3 regions of the Niastella sp. sgz303648 genome follow, and region 1 is predicted to be linked to each of the others. Evidence: riboswitches for the same ligand, from Rfam matches in the RefSeq annotation. Region 1 holds a riboswitch; each other region holds the start of a gene.
The links. Region 1 has a riboswitch for thiamine pyrophosphate ahead of AC59IL_RS13675 (TonB-dependent receptor). Riboswitches for the same ligand answer to the same signal wherever they lie in the genome.
Positions count from the first base shown of each region.

Region 2: linked by a shared signal. The riboswitch ahead of AC59IL_RS24325 (nucleotidyltransferase family protein) and the one ahead of AC59IL_RS13675 (TonB-dependent receptor) in region 1 are both predicted to bind thiamine pyrophosphate.
Region 3: linked by a shared signal. The riboswitch ahead of thiS (sulfur carrier protein ThiS) and the one ahead of AC59IL_RS13675 (TonB-dependent receptor) in region 1 are both predicted to bind thiamine pyrophosphate.

Region 1 covers NZ_JCAPSW010000004.1:241,062-248,225, reverse strand. Annotated here, with positions in the region: gene AC59IL_RS13685 (rhodanese-like domain-containing protein) at 1-61, shown strand, start outside; gene AC59IL_RS13680 (PASTA domain-containing protein) at 252-1,043, shown strand; gene AC59IL_RS13675 (TonB-dependent receptor) at 1,124-3,550, opposite strand; TPP riboswitch at 3,611-3,715, opposite strand; gene AC59IL_RS13670 (head GIN domain-containing protein) at 3,817-4,533, shown strand; tRNA gene AC59IL_RS13665 (tRNA-Met) at 4,698-4,769, shown strand; gene era (GTPase Era) at 4,966-5,835, shown strand; gene der (ribosome biogenesis GTPase Der) at 5,854-7,164, shown strand, end outside.
Region 2 covers NZ_JCAPSW010000008.1:384,550-391,713, forward strand. Annotated here, with positions in the region: gene AC59IL_RS24305 (glycoside hydrolase family 2 protein) at 1-1,074, shown strand, start outside; gene AC59IL_RS24310 (hypothetical protein) at 1,450-1,665, shown strand; gene AC59IL_RS24315 (hypothetical protein) at 1,977-2,276, shown strand; gene AC59IL_RS24320 (metallophosphoesterase family protein) at 2,302-3,042, opposite strand; gene AC59IL_RS24325 (nucleotidyltransferase family protein) at 3,047-3,802, opposite strand; TPP riboswitch at 4,022-4,122, opposite strand; gene AC59IL_RS24330 (NUDIX hydrolase) at 4,420-5,124, opposite strand; gene AC59IL_RS24335 (helix-turn-helix domain-containing protein) at 5,460-6,338, opposite strand; gene AC59IL_RS24340 (SusC/RagA family TonB-linked outer membrane protein) at 6,593-7,164, shown strand, end outside.
Region 3 covers NZ_JCAPSW010000001.1:1,128,046-1,135,209, reverse strand. Annotated here, with positions in the region: gene AC59IL_RS03950 (TonB-dependent receptor) at 1-1,593, opposite strand, end outside; gene AC59IL_RS03945 (hypothetical protein) at 1,723-2,187, opposite strand; gene AC59IL_RS03940 (LamG domain-containing protein) at 2,357-3,190, opposite strand; gene AC59IL_RS03935 (hypothetical protein) at 3,648-4,262, shown strand; TPP riboswitch at 4,326-4,419, shown strand; gene thiS (sulfur carrier protein ThiS) at 4,482-4,685, shown strand; gene thiC (phosphomethylpyrimidine synthase ThiC) at 4,866-6,749, shown strand; gene AC59IL_RS03920 (thiamine phosphate synthase) at 6,835-7,164, shown strand, end outside.

The DNA.
Region 1 (7,164 bases):
TAGCAATACCAAAAACCTGGCGGGCGGCATGCTGGCCTGGCAATCGAAGTTTGGAAAGTAGGCGAGTGGCAATGGGCAATAGGCATTAGTAAGAAGTAGGTGGGAAGCAGGGAAGTATGAAGTTGGCAAATTAATAGGTTAAATAGTAAACGGGTTGACAGAAACCAGGGCCTTTGCCGTTTCACGATTGCCGATTCACGTTGCACAAGTGAGATCTGTACCTGATTTTTTAAATTTAATCAATATCACCTGTGTTTAAATTCATTACCGGAAGACCACTTTGGGCGAATATCCTGCTGGGTATTGGCGTTCTGCTTGTATTGTTTTTTATTTTCTTTCAATCATTATCCTGGATTACCCGGCACGATAAAACGCTGGCTGTTCCTTCTGTAACCGGCAAATCGTTCGATGAAGCAAAGAAAATTTTAGAGGCGCAGGGATTTGAAGTAGAGATACAGGATACAGTCTTTAACGATACTGCAGCGCTTTTATCGGTTGTAAGGCAATTTCCCAATGCCGAATCAAAAGTGAAGATGAACCGTACGGTTTTTCTTACCATCAACCGCAATGCACCTCCTGATATTGAAATGCCTAAGCTGATAGATTTAAGTTTTAGAAGTGCTGTAGTTACATTGGAACAACGTGGGTTGAAACTGGAAGATACTGTTTATGTACAGGGATGGAAGGACATGGTGCTGGATCAGCAAATGAATGGCAAACCCATTAATGCCGGCACCAAAGTGCCCATGGGTAGCAAAATTGTGCTGGTGCTTGGAAGAGGTTCGGGCAAAGACGAATTTGATGTACCTGATTTATTTGGTCAAACGTTAAGTGAGGCAAAACAAATTCTTGAATCAAACGGATTAGCGTTGGGCGAACCCCGTGACGGCGACCCCAATGCATATGTATACCGGCAATCTCCTGAGCCTTTTACTCCAACCGGTAAAGTAAACAAAGTACGCCAGGGCCAGATTGTGGATCTGTGGGTGCAGGCGCAAAAGCCGGTTCGGCAACAGGCTGATAGTAGTGCGAGGGGATACTAAACGATAAAAAAGAAATAATAAAGAGGCCACGTTCAAATATAAACGTGGCCTCTCTTCATTTAATAAATAGATCATTCACCTCACAATTTCACATTCAACGCCACCATAAAATTTGTTCCTGCCATTGGGTAATAAAAATTTTCAGTGATCAGTGAGCCATATTGATAACTGTAAGTGTACCCGTTAGGTTGATATTTTTTGTTGAATACGTTGTTTACCTGCACAATAAACGCTGTTTCTTTAAAACCGGTATTACGAAGTGTATAACTGATGCGTGCATCCTGTACATAATATGGGTCAAGACTGCGCTGCCTGTTGGATGTGTTATCGAGGTACTGACGACTTACATATTTTGCTAACAGGCTGATGTCGAAATTAGAGAATGGGGTGATTGTTGCATTGCCTGATGCCACTACGTCGGGCGATAGTGCAATGCTTGTTGTGCCATGAGGCACTGCTTTCTGACCGCCGTTGTCGTAATCATCATAGTATTCGGTAAAGTTTTTAATGCGGTTACGGCTAAAGGTTGCATTGGCCGATACGCTTACCCAGGGTTCAAACCGTATACCACCCTGCAACTCGATACCCATGCGATAGCTGCCGGGTACGTTTGTGCGGGTATAATTGCCTACATCATTTATTTTACCGGTAAGTACCAGCTGATCTTTATACAACATGTAATAAGCGGTAACTCCCCAATTGTAATACCTGGTTTTCTCTTCTACACCCAGTTCAAAATCGTGCAGTTTTTCAGGTTTGGGTTGCTGGCTGATGCCTGCTTCAAAATCGTCGCGGTTGGGTTCTTTTTTACCCTGTGCATAAGATACATATACCTGGTAGCCATTCTTTGTATAGGCAAAACCTACTTTCGGATTAAAAAAGTTCCATGTATTACGCAGCAGCAATGATGGGTTATTTTTAAAGCCGCCTATATAATATAACACGCGCCTGAATTGCAGATCGGCAAAGCCCTGCAGATTTTCAACAAGCTGCACCTGGTATTTGGCATAGGCATTCACATCTGTTTTAAAAGCGTCGGTATTATACCACTGGTAATTGTTGGGTATTCCTCCCATGGCCGACCATATCACATTGCCATAATGTTTGCCATCATAACGATTCCATCCGCCGCCAACGATCAGTTGGTGACCATCATTGTTATAGTGAAGAGAAAAGATCTGTCCGTAAAAATAATTGTCGAGCCATTGCTGCTGCACCAGGTCTGTTGCATGGATCGTATCTGAACCGGTAACAAAATCATTCAGGCCGTATTCGCTATATGATCTTACCGGTTTATACTCTTCGTAATATCCTCTGCCGCGCGTTAAAAAGAAGGCTGTGTTAACAGCGAACTTTCCGTTGAAATCGTGGTTGATGAATAGCTGGTAGTGGTCCTGCTGGTAGTTATCGGTTTGATTGGGATAAGTAAAATAATTATACTTCCTGGGATCTGAATTGAAGAGGTTTACACTGTCTTGCTGAGTAAAATATAATGTACCCAGGTTGTTATAATAATGGTTTAACAGCGCTGTTTTATCGTTGCGCAATTTTGCCTCGGGTATTCCATTCCATGCCTGATAGGTTTTTTCATTGCCCGAAAACACATTTACGCGAACAGACGTGTTTTTATTTAACCAGGCGCCTGATAAAAAAAATGATTTCAGTTTACAAGGGTCCCGATCAATAAATCCATCGCTTGATATTTTTGAAAGACGTGCATCGATGGTAAAATGATCGTTGATCAAACCGCTGCCGGCTTTAACGGTGTGTTTCCAGGTATTGAAAGAACCGTAGGTATTATTCACTTCTGCATAAGGATTGGTATTCGTTTCATTGGTGCTTAAATTAATGGTGGCGCCAAATGCACCGGCCCCGTTGGTTGAAGTGCCAACGCCGCGCTGTACCTGAATGCTGTTTACCGAAGAACTGAAATCGGGCAGATCAACAAAATAAGTGCCCTGCGATTCAGCATCATTATAGGGAATGCCGTTAAGCGTTACGTTTATGCGGGTAGCATCGCTGCCGCGAATACGGATACCCGTGTAACCAACGCCGTTCCCGGCATCGGAATTTACCACAACCGAAGGCGTTTGGTTTAATAAAAATGGCAGATCCTGCCCCAGATTTTGTTTTTCAATATCTTTTTTATTGAGATTGGTTTTGGTGAAAGGCGCTTTTTCACCGGCGCGGGTAGCTTTTATTTCAACCGGTTGTAAAAACAAATTCAATTGCGTGAGTTTGATATCGATATTGCTGCCCGGTGAAACCGTTTGGCTGGCAGATTGATAACCTACAGATGTAATGAGAAGTTTATAGCTGCCCGGTTTAACTTTTTTAAATTCAAATAATCCTGCTTCATTGGTAAGGGAAGTTTGTCCGTTACTTAACTCAACAGTGGCCGAGGCAACAGGGGCAGCGGTAGACGCATCTGTTACTTTGCCATTAATCTGAGCAGCCAGCCATTGAGTAAGTAACAGTAAGCAAATCCCCAAAAACACTTTTTTCATTTGTATGTTGTTTTCTTTGAAAAAATGATTTGAGAGAAATGCCGCGATGGCGAAGTGTAGGCAATATGTTACTACCTTCCCTGCGCAGGCATTACCCTGATCAGGTTCTACGGGTATTATCTCAGCCATCCCGCCATCGGCGGAAGAGCACCCCGGGGAATCTGAAATTCTCTTTTTCAGAAAGAGAGCGCAAAGTTACGTACAAAAAAGTTTTAAGAATATTGTAACATATAGGCCTTCTTATTCGTCACACCCAAAAATGATGTATGCGTAAAACCCTAATAACGCCTATACTGCTCTTAATCAGTTACCTCGCTGTTACCCAGGAGAAGGTTATATACGACGCAAATGCCGAAAAGCGGAATGTGGGTGGATTTCAAAGTGTGAAAGTGTCTGATGGAATTGATTTATATATCGTTCAGTCAAACGACGAGGGTGTAGTTGTTAGTGCAACAGAAATCGCGCATCGCGATAAGATCAAAACCGTTGTAGAAAATGGTGAGTTAAAGATATATTTTGACCAAAGCTGGATGGGCTGGAACTGGAAAAACCGGAAATTAAAAGCCTATATTGCCATCAAATCGCTTAAAGGCATAAAGGCATCGGGTGGGGCCGATGTAATTGTGCAGGGCGTATTAAGCAGTGCCCAGTTATCGATGCATTTTTCGGGCGGCAGCGATTTTAATGGTAATGTTAAAGTAACTGATTTAACAATAGATCAAAGTGGCGGTTCAGATGTTCGTATCAAAGGCAGTGCGGTAAATGTAAAAGTACAGGCCAGTGGCGGCAGTGATTTTAAAGGATACGATTTAACGGCTGATTATGCCATTTTGCAGGCCAGTGGCGGCAGCGATGCCGAGTTAACGGTAACCAAAGAAATAGCCGCAGAAGCAAGCGGCGGCAGTGATGTGCGCTACAAAGGAAATCCTGTAATTAAATATAGTTCGGCAAGCGGGGGAGGAAGTGTGGCGAAGAGGGGATAGGACTTAAAAGTTATAACGGATTAAAATATAATTTTCAAAAAGATCAATTGTATTTGGGTGGAAATATATAAACCCTTAACTTTGCACCCCACATCAGAAACAGAGGATTAGGATTGGAAGATGGATGTGGAAAATAAGAAAGAGTAAACTAAAAAATATTATATCGCGAAGTAGAGCAGCGGTAGCTCGTCGGGCTCATAACCCGAAGGTCGGAGGTTCGATCCCTCCCTTCGCAACAGACAAAAGGGCTCTTAGGAGCCTTTTTTCATTTTCAATATGTTATTTATTTGTGATGTAAAGCAGTGGTGGTTAAGGATTTTATCCGGCACCAAACCTGAATGAAAGGTTAATCCTTTTTTTACGTCAACCAGTATGGCCTCGCCAACGGCGGGGCTGTTTAATTTTATACCTTTGCAAAGTTTTTAAACAGTTATGAAAGCAGGTTTTGTTAGCATATTTGGCAGGCCCAATGCGGGTAAAAGCACTTTGCTGAATGCCCTGATGGGCGAAAAGCTGGCTATTGTGTCGCCTAAAGTGCAAACAACCCGGCATCGCATTAAGGGAATTGTAACAGAACCTGATTATCAGATCATTTTTTCCGACACTCCCGGCATCATTGAGCCCAAATATAAACTGCAGGAAAAAATGATGATGGCCGTAAAGCAGGCCCTTGAAGATACTGATGTAGCCCTGCTATTGGTTGATATTAATGAAAACCACGAGGAGGTAAACGCTATATTTGAATCGCTTCATTTGAAAGTGCCCGCTGTTATTGTTATTAATAAGCTTGATGAAGCGAAGGCGGCGAAAAAAGAAGAGGTATTTGCATTTTTCGGTTCAAAGCCATATTGCAAAGAATTGGTGGGTATTTCGGCCCTGAAAAAATCGGGCATTAACGATCTTCTCAATACAATTCTGAAATTTTTACCCGAGAATCCTCCTTTTTTTGAAGGAGATGAAATGACCGACCTGCCTACCCGCTTTTTTTGTGCAGAAATGATACGTGAGAAAATATTTTATTTGTACCAGGAAGAAATACCCTATCATACAACGGTTATAGTTAATGAATTTAAAGAGAAATCGACCCTGGTTAAAATTGCTGCTGACATTATAGTAAACCGCGAGTCGCAGAAAGGGATTTTACTGGGTGAAGGTGGTAAAATGATCCGGCAACTGGGTACAGATGCCAGAAAGGATATTGAACAGTTTCTCGAACAAAAGGTATTTCTGGAACTGTTTGTTAAAGTGCGGCCTAAGTGGCGCGATAATGAGTTCATGTTAAAAGAATACGGCTATCACTAATAATTTTTGAGCAACGTTATGGCAGGTTATACAGTAGCAATTGTTGGACGACCCAATGTAGGGAAAAGTACTTTTTTTAATCGTTTGCTTGAGCAACGCAAAGCAATAGTGGATGATGTCAGCGGTGTTACCCGCGATCGCCAGTATGGTGTAGCCGATTGGAATGGTAAATCGTTTAATATTATCGATACAGGTGGTTTTGTACCGCAGAGCGAAGATATTTTTGAAAAAGAGATCGGTAAACAGGTAATGATTGCCGTTGAAGAAGCGAATGCCTTATTGTTTATGGTAGATGCCGCTACCGGTATTACCAACCTCGATGAGTCGATGGCCGATGTGTTACGCCGTGCTGCCAAACCGGTGTTTCTGGTGGTGAATAAAGTAGATAATCACGAACGCCTGCTCGAAGCAACTGAATTTTACGGACTCGGATTTGATAATATCTTTTTCCTTTCATCGATGAGTGGCAGCGGTACAGGTGAACTGCTCGATGCCGTGGCTGCTTTAATTAGCGATGAACAGGCGGCCGAAGTGCTGGCAGAAGGCGCACTCCCTAAATTTTCCATTATTGGTCAGCCGAATGTAGGGAAGTCATCTTTATTAAATGCATTAATAGGGCAGGAGCGTACTATTGTTAGTGAAATTGCCGGTACAACCCGCGATACCATTCATACCCACTATAATCTTTTTCAAAAAGAATTTGTACTTATTGATACGGCCGGTATTCGCCGTAAAACAAAAGTGCACGAAGACCTGGAGTTTTATTCGGTGATCAGGGCCATTAAAGCCATGGATGAAGCCGATGTATGTTTGCTGGTGCTGGATGCTGAAAAAAACATTACGGCCCAGGACCTGAGCATATTTAGTTTGGCTGTGAAAAAAGGGAAGGGCATTGTGCTTTTGGTGAATAAATGGGATACAATGGAAAAAGCAACCAATACTGCGCGTGATTATGAAAATGAATTGAAGAAAAGAATTGCGCCTTTTAGTGATGTACCTATCTTATTTATTTCTGCGCTTGAAAAGCTGCGTATTCATAAGGCCATAGAAGTGGCGCTTGATGTATACGAAAGCAAACAACGTAAAATACCCACTTCAGAATTAAACGAAGTAATGTTGAAGGCCATTGCTGCCTATCAGCCTCCGGTGGTTCGTGGCAATCCCATACGTATTAAATATGTAACCCAGTTACCAACGCATGTTCCGTCGTTTGCGTTTTTCTGTAATTACCCCGACGACGTAAAACAACCTTATAAAAATTATCTCGAGAATCAATTGCGTCAGCATTTTAAATTTACCGGTGTGCCTGTACGCCTTTTCTTTAGAAAG
Region 2 (7,164 bases), on a different contig from region 1:
CCTGAATTAAAAATTAAGAAAACATTTCCTGTAACCGGTGATAAAGTAGCGATACAATTCAATTTGCCGGCTGTACAGTTATGGTCGCTCCAAACACCAAAACTGTATACTGTAGTTATTAATACCGGAATCGACCGTATAGAAGATAAGATCGGATTCCGTACTATAGAAGTTTCAGGCAAACAGGTATTGCTGAACGGTAAGCCATTGTTTATGCGCGGCATTTGTATACACGAAGAAATTGCGCAACAGGGTCGCCGTGCATACAGCAAAGAAGATGCATTGCTGTTGCTTGGTGAGGCCAAAGAGCTTGGCTGTAATATGGTGCGGCTGGCGCATTATCCACATAACGAAAATATGGCACGTACCGCCGATTCAATGGGCATACTGGTATGGTCAGAGATTCCGGTTTATTGGACGATCGATTTTACCAGTACAGAAGTATTTAACAAAGCCCGTACACAGCTTACTGAAATGATCACCAGAGATCACAACCGGGCCAGCATCATCATTTGGTCGGTTGGTAACGAAACGCCGGTAAAGCCCGAACGCACCGAATTTATGCATAATTTGATCAGCGCCGCCCGGGGGCTCGATAGTACACGCCTTGTATCGGCCGCACTGGAAGTGAATTACCAGCCTGGTGTAAATAAGATCGACGATCCGCTGGGTGAGTACGTTGATATCGTATCTTTTAATGAATACCTCGGCTGGTATGGTGGTTTGCCCGATAATTGCCGTACTGCCAACTGGAGTATCGCATACAACAAACCCTTCTTCATTAGTGAAACCGGCGCCGAAACGCTGTATGGATTTCATGGCGACTCGCTTACCCGCTGGAGCGAAGAATACCAGGAATGGTTTTATCGCGAACAGGTTGCCATGTTAAAACGCATGCCCGATAATTTTGCCGGTTTAAGTCCCTGGATATTGTGCGACTTCCGTTCGCCCCGCCGTAATAACCAGGTGTACCAGGAAGGTTGGAATAACAAAGGCCTTATAGATCAGAAAGGAAGAAAGAAAAAGGCATTTGCTGTATTGAAGGCATATTATGATGAAAAGAAAGATCAGTAAGGCATTAGTGTATAACAATAAAAAATATATCTCTTTAAATGTTGATCAGACATTAATGAGGTTCATTTTGGCATGGTTATTTCACACAAATCATTGGTTATAACCTCTCCCGTTTGCGCCCTTTACAATTTTGATCCCGATATTCCTTTAAAATATCTATTCGTATACTGCTGCTTTTCCTTAACAGGTTAAGATTGCATTATCTCCCTTATTGTTTCCGTATGTTTTTGTATTGCCCGTTCAATGGCCGGATTAGGTGACCGGTTGCATTGCTATGAGCGCAATGATCTGTTTACGCATTTATCATTCGAATAAATGTTTTGGCCTGTGCATACCATACTTACCGCATTCTGACGGTTCAAAAACCTGCTAACTATGAAATACACCATGCTATTAAAAAAAGTAATAAGAGAAGTGATTGGTCTTATTACGATCGTACTCTTTATTTATACCTGCACAAAAATAAGATCAGTTGCAGTGCATCGAAAGGTCAGTGGTCACGAAACCATCAGCGCATTTATAAAGCCACAAACTTTATTACATGTGCCTATGAGGCCGATATTAACGCCGGCTATCAGGTTATCTGAATGATGGTTTATATAATTTAGGCTAAGGGAAGGCACACGGGATGTCCGCAGTTGGAATAGCAACTCTCCAACCATGCCTGATGTAGAAAGGTGGTTCCGAAAAGGGGCCATCTTTTCTTTTTATAACTATTATCGATAAATGGTTCATGGAGCAGGTAGTGCGTTTCTGCAGCCGATCATAATGGGTATATTTCTGCCCGCCCGCTGCTTTATTAATTAACAGATTGTCATATAAAAATGGTACGATCTTTTGGGTATAATTAGTTGTGATTAATTATTAACGAAGGAAATGAATGAGTTATGGAAAACGAACCGATGCGTACGACAATTGATCATTCGATCATTCATGAGTGGACAAGAGCAAGGCATGGCTTGCCTGTTTTGCTGAATATGCATACGCTCACACCTAACAAAGAAAAAATAGCCATTGCTTTTGGCGGTTTATGGCAGAATGATAATGTTGAGCACATTTCATGGCAGGAATGGTTCTTTGTATTTGAAGAAGAAAAACTGGCATTTAAATACCATAAGGCTGAACCTTTGTATGAACTGATAGAAAGGGATAAAGCGCAGAACGCAAGGCAGATAGAATTTCAAAACAGTGATGCTGACTGAATTTGAACGTTTTGCCTCTTTTCTTTCAGACTTCATAAATGAAGAATGGGGTATTGTATCCTGCATTGAACAGCACATGAGCTGCCACATTAAAAACTTTTACACCTCCGGCCGCTTCTCCCTGAAAAGTACCAATGTGTGCATGACCATGAAATGCTGCAATTACATGTCGGCGGCTTAATGGTTCGGCCAGTCGCGAACAGCCCAGGAATGGAAAAATCGCCTCAGGCTCTCCGATCACTGTATCTACTATTGGGGCATAATGCAGCAAAGCGATCTTCTTTATATTTTCATGTTCCTTATCGAGCCGTGCCAGGGCGCGGTCTAAATGCAGCGCTTCATTTACGCCTTCCTGCACAAATGCTTTCATGGCTTCTTCACCAAACATCGAAAGCATATAGTTGTCGAAACCTCCGCCAAAGCCTTTAACGCCGGCGATGCCAATACCGTCAATTACATAAGTTTCACCATCGAGTATGTGAACGCGGTCGCTCTGTAAAGTTTGGCGAATGAGTTTATGCCGGCCTTTTTCATAGTCGTGATTACCTAACACAGCTATTACAGGAATGGTGCATAATTTTAATTCTTCGCACAAAACCTTTGCTTCGGCCTCATCGCCGGTATCGGTTAAATCACCGCCTATCAGCAATACATCGGCCTGCCGGGAAAGTTCTTTAAACGGATCTGCCCATTTGCCTTTATCTGTTTCACGCATATGGATATCGGCTATTGCAGCAATGCGTACTTTTTTTGATTCGCTTGTCATAACATTAAACCGATTTAAGAGTTAAGGCTTTATAATTCCATTCCTTAATATCAATGCCATATTGTGTTTGATCGAGTAAGGGGCCGCGGCAAACTTTTTCTACAGCTGCCGGTAATTTATATTGATCGTGTGCCCGGCTCATCAGTTCATCAAAAAGCCATTTGGGAATGATTTGGTGAAAGTCGGCCGGATAAACAAACTGAAAAAGTAACAATTGTGCCAGTAACACCTGCCAGTGCTGGTCCATACGGCTGAATAATCTTTTCCAGTCGAGCTGCCGGCCATATTTCAAAAGAGTATGGTTTATATCAGCGCCATCAAAACGTTCACGGTTTTGAACATAGCATTTACACCATATCAGTTCCTCGGCCGGCAACAGGTATGTGTCAACGCCTTCGAATGTTGTTTTGGTAGCATGTTCATGCCAGCTGTCATCAACCAAACAAATATTATTCGGCGAACTGAATATTACATCGATATAATATTCCCCATCAAATATTTTACCAAGCCACCGTATATCAGTAACCTCTGTACGATATCCTTTTTCAGCAAATAACGATAGTATTTTACTGTATGCATCATATTTACAAAAAACATCAAGGTCTTTGGTGTCGCGGTAAATGCCGGTATAGTGAAACATAGCAAAGGCGCCACCGAGCATATAAGGGGTGCCGCTGTTATTCAATAATGAAAGTGCTTCGCGATAAAACGTACCGCGCTCACGCGGTACTTCCTGTTGTTGTTTATTGGTGTCATTCATAATAACTTATAAATACAAGCACATGCCAGCTGGTTGCTATAAGTTTTAATTGAAATAATGGTTGTTGAAGGCAGGAGTGGTGATATTTTTCTACACAAGTGGCCACTGATGTAAGAAATTCGAAGCCATTACATAAGTATCGGTGGCAATGCAGCGAGGGGTCTTCCATAAAAACTGTGGCATCCCTATAAAAAAGAGATTCCGGTTTTGAAACCGGAATCCCCGTTTGTTCCTCATCCCTACGCTGGCATTATCCAGGTCAGGTTGTATGAGTGTAATCTCAGATTCCGCCGAAAGCGGAACCACCCCGTGAGAAACATCTGCTAATAATAGTATAATAATTATGCCCAAAAAACGGCTTTTTGTTATCGATTCATTGTAAAGCAATTATGTGAAAAAGGAAAAATATACTCCCGTAAAATGATGAATGTATGGAAATAATTTCCTCGCTCTGTTGCCCAAAATCTGAAAGAAGGCGAAAGGCAATAGACAATAGGCAATAGACAATAGGCAATAGGCAACAGGTAACTGGTATCCGGCACCTGGCAACAAAAAAACCGGTAATTCCCTTTATGCGGAAAAACCGGGTTTCTGCAACCGGCAACGAAAAACCTGTATTACTTCAGGTTATCGGGGTTGGGTATAAAGTTTAAAAAGGAATGAAATGCCGAATCGTACCGGCGCTTGTCGAGTTTGTAATAAAAGGCGCCTTTTTTGGAGCCTTCTTTTTCTTTTTCCTTTTGTTTTATAAGTAGTTTGGTCGAAAGTATCTTCCGGGTAAAATTCCGTTTGTCCAGCACCGTTTCATATACACCTGTATACAGATTGTACAGTTGGGGCAGAGTGAATTTTTCGGGCAATAATTCAAATAAAATAGGATGGAAAGCGGCTTTATAGCGTAATTTTTCCTGCGCCATTTTTACCATTTTACTATGGTCGAAAATGAGCTTCGGTATTTTTTTCAATGAAAACCATTCGGCATGATAGTCGTCGCTCAGTTGCTTTTCGTATTTATGAATGTCGATAAGCGCAAAATGGGCAACAGAGATGGTGCGTTCGACAGGATCACGGTCAGGCTGGCCAAATGCGAACAATTGTTCGATGTACACATTTTTTAATCCTGTTAGTTGTTTTAAAACGCGGGTCCCTGCTTCTTCAAAATCCTCATCGGGCTGAACAAAGCCACCCATCAAACTCCATTTCCCCTTTTCAGGTTCAAAACTGCGTTGAATCAGTAAAAGCTTTAATTCATGACCGTCAAAACCAAAGATGATTGAGTCTACAGCAACCAGCATACGTTTTTGCCTGGAATAATGTTTCATATGAAAGTAAATCGCTCCATTTAAACTATAAAAAATATTCTATAGTGGAAAACGGATAGAAATTTTGGGTTAAAGTAATAAGAAAAACTGAAACTTAAGTAGTTACCTGATGAAGATCGGTATTTTTTTTTAAACGTACCACATAAAAATGTTCAAGGCACAAGGCTCAAGGCACAGGGAACAAGCCATAAGGGGCAGGTAAGTATGAAGGAAAGACTTTGGGGATGCAGACCCGGCAGGGCTGGCCGGGGCATAAAGGTGGCCGGCTATGGGCCTGGCTTTCAGCAGGATGACGGTCAATAACGGCAACGGCCTGGTTTAACGCTAAGGGCCTGTTATATAAATATCCGTGTTCCTGAAAAGCTTTCACGGAAATCCTTAGGGGTACAACCTTTTTTCTTTTTGAAAATGCGGTTGAAGTTGGAGATATTATTGAATCCGCAATGGTATGCAATTTCGGCTATGGATTGCGTTGTGTCGATCAGCATGCGGGATGCATGCCCGAGGCGTATTTCGGTAAGACTGTCGATAAACGTATTGCCGGTGCGCTGTTTAAAAAAACGGCTAAAGGCGGCATCCGACATATTGGCCAGCCGGGCAACTTCGTTTAGGGTTATGGGTTTGTCGAAGCTATGGTTCATGTATTCCAGCGTTTTTTCAATTCGCCGGCTGTTATAAGTGAATTGTTCTGTATTGTTAAAGGATGCATCCGACAAAATGCGCATATTTCGTGAAATAGATAGGTCGTGTAGTATTGACATTAATTCCAGCACTGAATCAAAACCCTGTTTCTGGTTCAGTTCTATTATGCGCGGAGCCAGCTGCTGGGTTGTTTCTTTTGAAAATAAGATGCCGCGTAACGATTTTTCGAGCATGGTGCGAATAAAGCTCAGCTGGTTGCGGCGAAGGAACCGTTCATCGAACAGATCTTTATGAAACTGAATGGTGATCTCGCGTATTTCGCCGCTTTTACAATTGTGGGTAAACCAGGCGTGTTGCAAATTTGAGCCTACCAATACCAGTTCCAGCTCGTCGATTTCTTCTATGTGATCGCCCACAACACGTTTGGCGCCTTTGGCGTTCTGAATAAAATTCAATTCAAATTCCTCATGATAATGCAGTGGGAAGTCGAATTTCGATTTAACACGTGAAAAAAGTGTAAAGCAATCATTCTGCGTAAGGGGGGTGATTTCCCTGAGTAAGTTGTTTTTCATACAGCGGCAGTTAATAGCAAAATCGTTTAATTAGTATTGTAAAGATGATCAAAATTATACAATTCAAGGTATGATTTGTATCATATTTATATCATGACAATGAAATTACTCAAAACCCGCTACAGTCAAAGGTTTTAGCTGAATTTATTATTTTATATATGTTCTACAAAACGAAAAAACATTAAAATATGTCAATAAAGTATTATATGGTTATCAATATTGAGTGATAAATTTGACAATAAATTGATTGCTGTATGAGAAAAAAAGTATTCTACCGGGTACTGCTATGCACATTGTGGGTACTCGCGTTAACATCCTCTTCCAATGCCCAAACCAAAACACTTGTGGGGGTCATTACAGACCATCTCGGTCTTCCTCTTGAAAAAGCTACTGTAAAAGCAAAAGGCGAAAAAGCTTCGACCATTACAGACCTGAATGGCCGGTTTCATCTTGTGGTTCCTGAAAATGTAAAAGCCCTGGTGATAAGTTATGCAGGCATATCGCCCCAGGAAATTTCCGTTGAAGGAAAAACAACGCTTGCTATAACTATCAATCTCGCTGAAAGCAAATTGAATGAGGTGGTTGTAATTGGTTATGGAACTGCCAAACGAAGCGATGTGTCGTCGGCGGTTTCTTCGGTTAAAGCCAAAGACCTTAAAGATATGCCTGTAACAGGCATCGATCAGGCGTTGCAGGGCAAAGTAGCCGGTGTAACGATACAAAATAATAGTGGTCAACCCGGCGGCGGCGTTTCGGTAAATGTGCGTGGTATTACTTCTATCAACAGCAATGATCCGTTGGTGGTGATAGATGGGGTACCTTTTAC
Region 3 (7,164 bases), on a different contig from region 1:
ACCAGCTCCTTTGTAATTATAGGTAAAGCCTATTTTGGGTGAAAAACGTTTGAAGTTGTTTATCGAAGAAGGCGCCCCGGTGTAGGCCGATGGCGCCAGATCGTTTTGAAAATTATAGTGGTAATAATCGTACCGGAGCGCAGCGGTTATTTTCAATCCCTTTACCGGAGTAGCTTCGTAATGTATATATGAAGCGAGGTTAATGATGCCGGTTTTATAATGACTGAGCACCGAATCGGTGGTGGTATAACTAACATAATAGCCACGGCTATCGCGGTCGATGGCGATATAATTGCTGTTATATAACGAAGGACTATTATCGTACGAAACACCGGCAATCAATTTGCTGTTCAGGAAATTAAACGATTGCTGGTGCTGTGCAATAAGCATATACGTATTGAATGCGCTTTCATTGATTTCACCGGATGCAAGCAATGGATTGGTAGCCGAATTTTTTACCCGGTACGATGGATTCTGCTGCACCGAATTATCGCGGTATACAAATGATAGCTGGGTTGAACTATTGTCGTTCCACTGATGAAATAACTGCGACTTATACCGTATGGCCGGCACTTTGCGATAAGTAAATGTTTGCGGCGTACTGTAATCTTTGTTGGCAAAATGAATGCTGTCGAGCGAACCCAGCATATCGCTGTAATAGTTCACATATGTAATGTCATTCACCCATTTTGTTTTATCGCTAAAATTATAATCGCCGCGCACGGTAATGCCTGTTTTATGAAAATCGCTGTGATCAACAGGGCCGTTGTGGCGATTGGCATAATAGCCGCTGATCAGCAAGCCAAATTTGCCAAATGTATTGCCCACCTGCCAGTCGGTTCTTTTATAACCGGTATTGGTTGCCTGTGCGCTTACCTGAGCCGTTAATAAAGCTGGTGGCGCCTGTGTTATTACGTTTACTGCTCCACCAATAGCTTCTGCACCGTACAACGATGAGGCAGGGCCCTTGATGATCTCGATTTGCCGGGCGGCCGGCATATTCATTTCGAGCAAAGCATTGTGATTGTACAATCCGGTGGTGCGAATGGGAATGCCGTCTTCGAGATATAAAAAAAGACTTTTTGTGGTCATCGGCTGGCGGATGCTCATCTGGTGTTGCTCATTGCCGAGGTTCACCATATTTACACCGCTTACTTTATTTACCAGCTGATCGATGCGCGTAGCCCTGGTGTCTTCGATAGTTTGTTTGCTGATGGTGGCAATGGCAACCGGCGCCTCACTGCGTTTTTGAACGGTTCGGCTGGCGCTGATCACTACTTCCTGCAAATGATTATTGCCCGATTGTAAGGCAATCACATTTCGCTTTTGTTGCAGGGCAGCTACAAGGGTAACCGGTTCATAGCCTAAGTAAGATATCAATAATTCGCGGTTCGTATCTGTGAGTGGTAATGCAAATTCTCCGCCGGCATTGGTAATGGTTCCGTGATTGGTATTTTTAATTTGAACCGATGCATTGGCAATCGGTTCACGGGTAACGGCATCTATTACTTTTCCGATATAATTTATCTGTGAATAGGAAATGCAAGTTAATAATACAAAAACCGGTAGCAACACACATTTAATCGGGTTCATACAATAGAATTGGTACATGCATGATGTGTTATGTTGTGAATGATTGCATAACCTGGCGGGCTACTCATGCACAGCACATAACCATCATAGCATACGATGATTGAAGTTGGGAACTGAATAAAGATGAAATTAAGCGAAGGCGGAAGTCTGTGGCGGATGAAAAACCGAAGCAATTAATTTTTGTGTAACCGGTTCGGTATAGCGGGAAACATGTACCGGTTTTTCGTTCAATACTATAAAGCGGGTTTCTGTTTTCTTTTCGCTGTACAACAGCACTTCGAATTTAAAACCGCTGCCGCTGTTTAATGGCGTGTCCTGCGATTTTTCGTCTTTGTTAAGCTGTTTATTTAAATAGCAGGTACCGTGACAGCACGATTTGGGTTTGAATCTGTTCTCGCATTTGGTGGCGGCGATGGTTTTTTGGTTCATCCTGAAATTCAGGACGATCAGGCTTTTACTGAAGGTTTGCCCCAGTAAGCCTATCAAAAACACTATCGTCCACCATTTTTGCAATTCAACTGATTTCTCGCAAAGATAGTAGCTTAAACGATAAAAAAACAGGTAATTATCAGGGGGGCGCTTGACAATAGTCATGTGTGCAACTGCTGATTATCATAAGCATCACTACCAGCTGTAGGTACTTTTGTATTGCAAGAATAGTGTTTTACATTTAGCAAATGGTTTTAGTTTTAAACAGAAAGCCCGGAAGATAAACCAACAGGTTTTTTCTTTCGGACTTTCAGTTTTTGAGACTTCCTTACTATTAGAAAGCTCTCGTTCTTCCAACGTATAAATTCTTTACTGCCATGTAAGTGTCGGAAGTGGGTCCGGGCGAACCGCTCGATCCTTCCATTTGCATATTGATAATAATATACATGGGTTTGCCCACAAAGTTGGCGGTATGAACGGCTTTCCATACACCATCGACATAATAATGTATCTGTACATCGGTGGCCGATGTTTTAGTCATCCAGATGCGGTAATTATGCCAGCTTCCGGGCGATGATACATTGGTGATGGTTGAGGTAACATCGCTCGATGTGCGGAAGGTGTTCTGCCAGACATTACTATTGCCTTTGAACTCCATAATATCACTTTCGGGCGGCCAGCTGTTTACACCGGTAAGCCAGAATGCAGGCCAGGAGCCTGTTACGGAAGGCACCTGAAAATCGCCTTTGATCTCATAATTGGGGAACTGATCATTTACAAGCACCTGAAATTTGGCATTGATGGCGCCTGAATGATAGTGAATGGGCAGATGCGGTGTTGAACTGCTCGTGCCTTCGTCCCACGTAATGCGGGCGGCTTTAATGTGCAACACGCCCGATGCATCGAGATAAATGTGGTTGTGATCGGTTGAACTGCCATACATACGGGCGGTTCCGTTGTGGTCTGACCCCCAGGGGTACAGGTAATTCCAGTAGCTTTCGAAAGTGGCGTAGCTGCTGAAAGAATTGCTGATCACGGTTTCAAATGCTTCTTCACTGGCCGTTCTGCTGGTTGCAGAAACAGCGGAAGCATCAGTGACAGATTTTTTACATTGGGTAAACAGTAATACCAGTGTACATAACACCAGGCAAGGTTTGATTTTCTTCATATGGTTTATTTTGGTGAATCGTTTGGGCAATGGTGAATGGTCAATCGGTAATCGTGAAACGTAAAACGGCAAACGTGAAACGGCAAACGGCAAGGCGCTCTGCTCTTATTAACTTGTAAACCTTGTTAACTGGTTAACTTGTCAACTTGTAAACCAGTTAACTGATCAACCAGCAACCGAAAACTGATAGCCGGTAACAGGCACAAATAACCCATTCGATCATCCTAAGATAATAGAAAATACAAAGCCACAACTTTCCAGCAGCAAGAAAAGTGTCATTTGTACACCTGATAAGTAGTACATATGTTATCGTTTTTCGTTTCAGTGTTTTACAAATTAAAAACAATGGCTTGTTGAAAGAAGATATGACAGGTTTGAATGCCACCAGCAAAGAAAATCAACCAGCCCCCCGCTGTAGCAGAACCGGTTGGTAATTGATTTTAACTGGCGGCTATATATGGAAATAGCCGCCTGGCAGCATCTTATTAAGAAAATGCGGTCAATTCTATTCATACTTGCCAATCTGATTTTTGTAACAATGTCTGCACAAACGAATTCAAATAACAATTGTTACATTAATACCAACCCAAAAACAAAAGTTACCCGGCAAACTTATCCTTTTAATAAAGCTTATCGGATTCTGATAGTTAAATTCAAAGCTGTTGCAGTTCAGGGCAAACCAGATATTTTTAGTTGGGACTCGGTTTCATTAATTCCAAAAATTGGCAAAAACATTGATACATCCAGGTTTACAAAAAAATATGAGCTGACAAAAAATGATATAGATTCTTTGATTTCAATTGCAAATCAAAGGGGGAAAAGCAATCAGGTGAACGAAGGAAATATGACAGAGCCTTCAAATGCAATTCTGTTTATAAATAAAAACGCTCAAATTTTTGAATACAGTGTGATTTGTTTTACGCAATATGAAAATCTGATGGACTACACAGAGATTTCAGCTTCACCTTCAAAGGTTAATTTGGGCAGCAACTGGTGCTGTTATAAAGGACAAAAATTAGCTGACTTTTTTGTGAAACTGGGCGTTGATATTGTTATTACAAAGTGGTATTGAACTACGAACAATCTGTAAGGTCTTTCAGAAAAAATTTGATAATTCTATTTTTTCAATACCTTTACGATGCTTTAGGGGTGTCCATAAGCGGACTGAGATAATACCCTTTGAACCTGATGCAGTTCATACTGCCGAAGGGAAAAGTGAAAGGCTCTCTTTATTTCTTTCTCTTTATTCTCCTTTGTTTGCGTGTTCATTCCTGAAGTAAAAATTGTCAGCATGAACATCGTCATCAACCAGCAATCCAAAGACATACCAGATCAATGTTCGTTGCAGCAACTGCTCACAGAAGTACTTAACATTCCTGTGGCCGGGCTTGCTGTGGCGGTTGATCAAACGGTTATTCCGGGTAACGAGTGGCCTACATATATGTTACGCCCGGCCGATAAGGTAATGCTGATCAGGGCTACCCAGGGCGGATAGCTGCCTGTTGCCAGTTACCGGATACCGGTTGCCGGATACCTGTAACAGGTTACCGGTTGCAGGGTACAAGGCACAAGGAACAAGGTACATGGTGCAAGGTTCAAGGCACAGCTATTAAGTTCGGGTATTTCCTATTGCCTGCTGCCCATTCACTATTCACTTAAAAATATCATATACGATATGAAAAAAGAATCAATTCCTTCTCAAAACAAAATAACCTGCGATCCGTTCCCGGCTTCGCGGAAAATATATGTAAAAGGGCAATTGCATGATATTGCTGTTGCCATGCGTGAAATATCGCTGAACGATACCGCTCTGCATGGCAAGGGCGGCGCTACCGAAAAAAATACACCGGTTACGGTGTACGATACCAGTGGTGCGTATACCGATCCTAATATTGCCATCGATGTTAAAAGAGGATTGCCTGCCCTTCGTGAAAAATGGATAGCCGATCGTGGCGATACCGAACAACTGCAGCAGGTGTCGTCTTCGTATGGCCTTGAACGGTTGAAAGATGAAAAATTATCAGCCTTCAGGTTTGCGCATATTCGCAACCCGTTGCGTGCAAAAAGCGGCTACAATGTAAGCCAGATGCATTATGCCCGAAAAGGCATCATTACTCCTGAAATGGAATACATCGCCATTCGCGAAAACCAACGCTATGATTTGCTAAAAGAGCAATTGAACGGAAGTTATGCCACGCTTGCACAACAACATACCGGTCATAGTTTTGGCGCCAATACACCCAAAAATATCATTACGCCCGAATTTGTTCGACAAGAAGTTGCAGCAGGCCGCGCCATTATTCCCTGTAATATCAATCACCCCGAAAGTGAGCCCATGATCATCGGGCGCAATTTTCTGGTGAAGATAAACGCCAACATCGGCAACTCGGTAGTTACATCGAGCATTGAAGAAGAAGTGGAGAAAGCAGTATGGGCAACCCGCTGGGGCGCCGATACCATTATGGACCTGTCGACCGGTAAAAACATACATGAAACAAGAGAATGGATCCTGCGCAATTCGCCTGTGCCCATTGGTACGGTGCCTATTTACCAGGCATTGGAAAAAGTGAACGGTAAAGCTGAAGAACTGACCTGGGAATTATTCAGGGATACGCTGATAGAACAGGCTGAACAGGGTGTAGACTATTTCACCATACATGCAGGTGTGCTGTTACGTTATATTCCTTTAACAGCCCGCCGGGTTACCGGTATTGTAAGCCGCGGCGGCTCAATCATGGCCAAGTGGTGCCTCGCGCATCATAAAGAAAGCTTTTTATATACGCATTTTGAAGAAATATGCGAGATCATGAAAGCCTATGATGTGGCCTTTTCATTGGGCGATGGCTTACGCCCCGGAAGCATTGCCGATGCCAATGACGCCGCCCAGTTTGCCGAACTGGAAACATTGGGCGAGCTAACAAAAATAGCCTGGAAGCACGATGTGCAAACCATGATCGAAGGGCCCGGCCACGTGCCCATGCACATGATCAAAGAGAACATGGATAAACAATTACAACATTGCGGGGAAGCACCTTTTTATACACTCGGCCCACTCACTACCGACATTGCACCGGGCTATGATCATATTACATCGGCCATTGGCGCGGCCATGATCGGCTGGTTTGGTACTGCCATGTTATGCTACGTAACACCCAAAGAACATTTGGGTTTGCCCAATAAAAAAGATGTGAAAGACGGTGTGATCACCTATAAGATCGCTGCCCATGCGGCCGATCTGGCCAAAGGACACCCGGGTGCCCAGTACCGTGATAATGCCCTGAGCAAAGCGCGTTTCGAATTTCGCTGGGAAGATCAGTTTAACCTGTCGCTCGACCCAGATACAGCCAGAGAGTTTCATGATGAAACCCTGCCTGCCGATGGCGCCAAAGTTGCTCACTTCTGTTCTATGTGCGGACCCAACTTCTGTTCAATGAAAATAACACAGGATGTTCGACAGTATGCGGAAGAAAAAGGGTTGCAGGAAACAGATGCGTTGCAAAAAGGTATGGAGGAAAAGGCAAAGGAATTTGCTGCAAAGGGGAGCGAATTGTATCTGTAAGTTATGGAACCGTGCCACGGTTACCCAGTCAGCGCAACAGAACCGTGGCACGGCTATATTATAGGCACAGGAAGTATGAAGTAGAATGTTAATAGTTATATCATATCATGAGATGATTGCGGGGGAAGCACAGATCATAGAACAGCTTTTCAAAGAAGGGCTGGAGTGCTTTCACCTGCGTAAACCGGATGCATTGGAAAATGATATCCGGCAGTTGCTGCATGATATACCTTCCGAATACCATAACCGCATCGCCTTACACAGCTGCCATCAACTGGCCGGTGAGTTCGATATACAACGGTTGCATTTTACCGAACTGGCAAGGGAAAATGCTTTTGATGAAGGATGCACCACTTTGCACGCCTTCATCAAAAAAGGATACAGGCTAAGCACGTCGGTTCATAGTATTGATGCA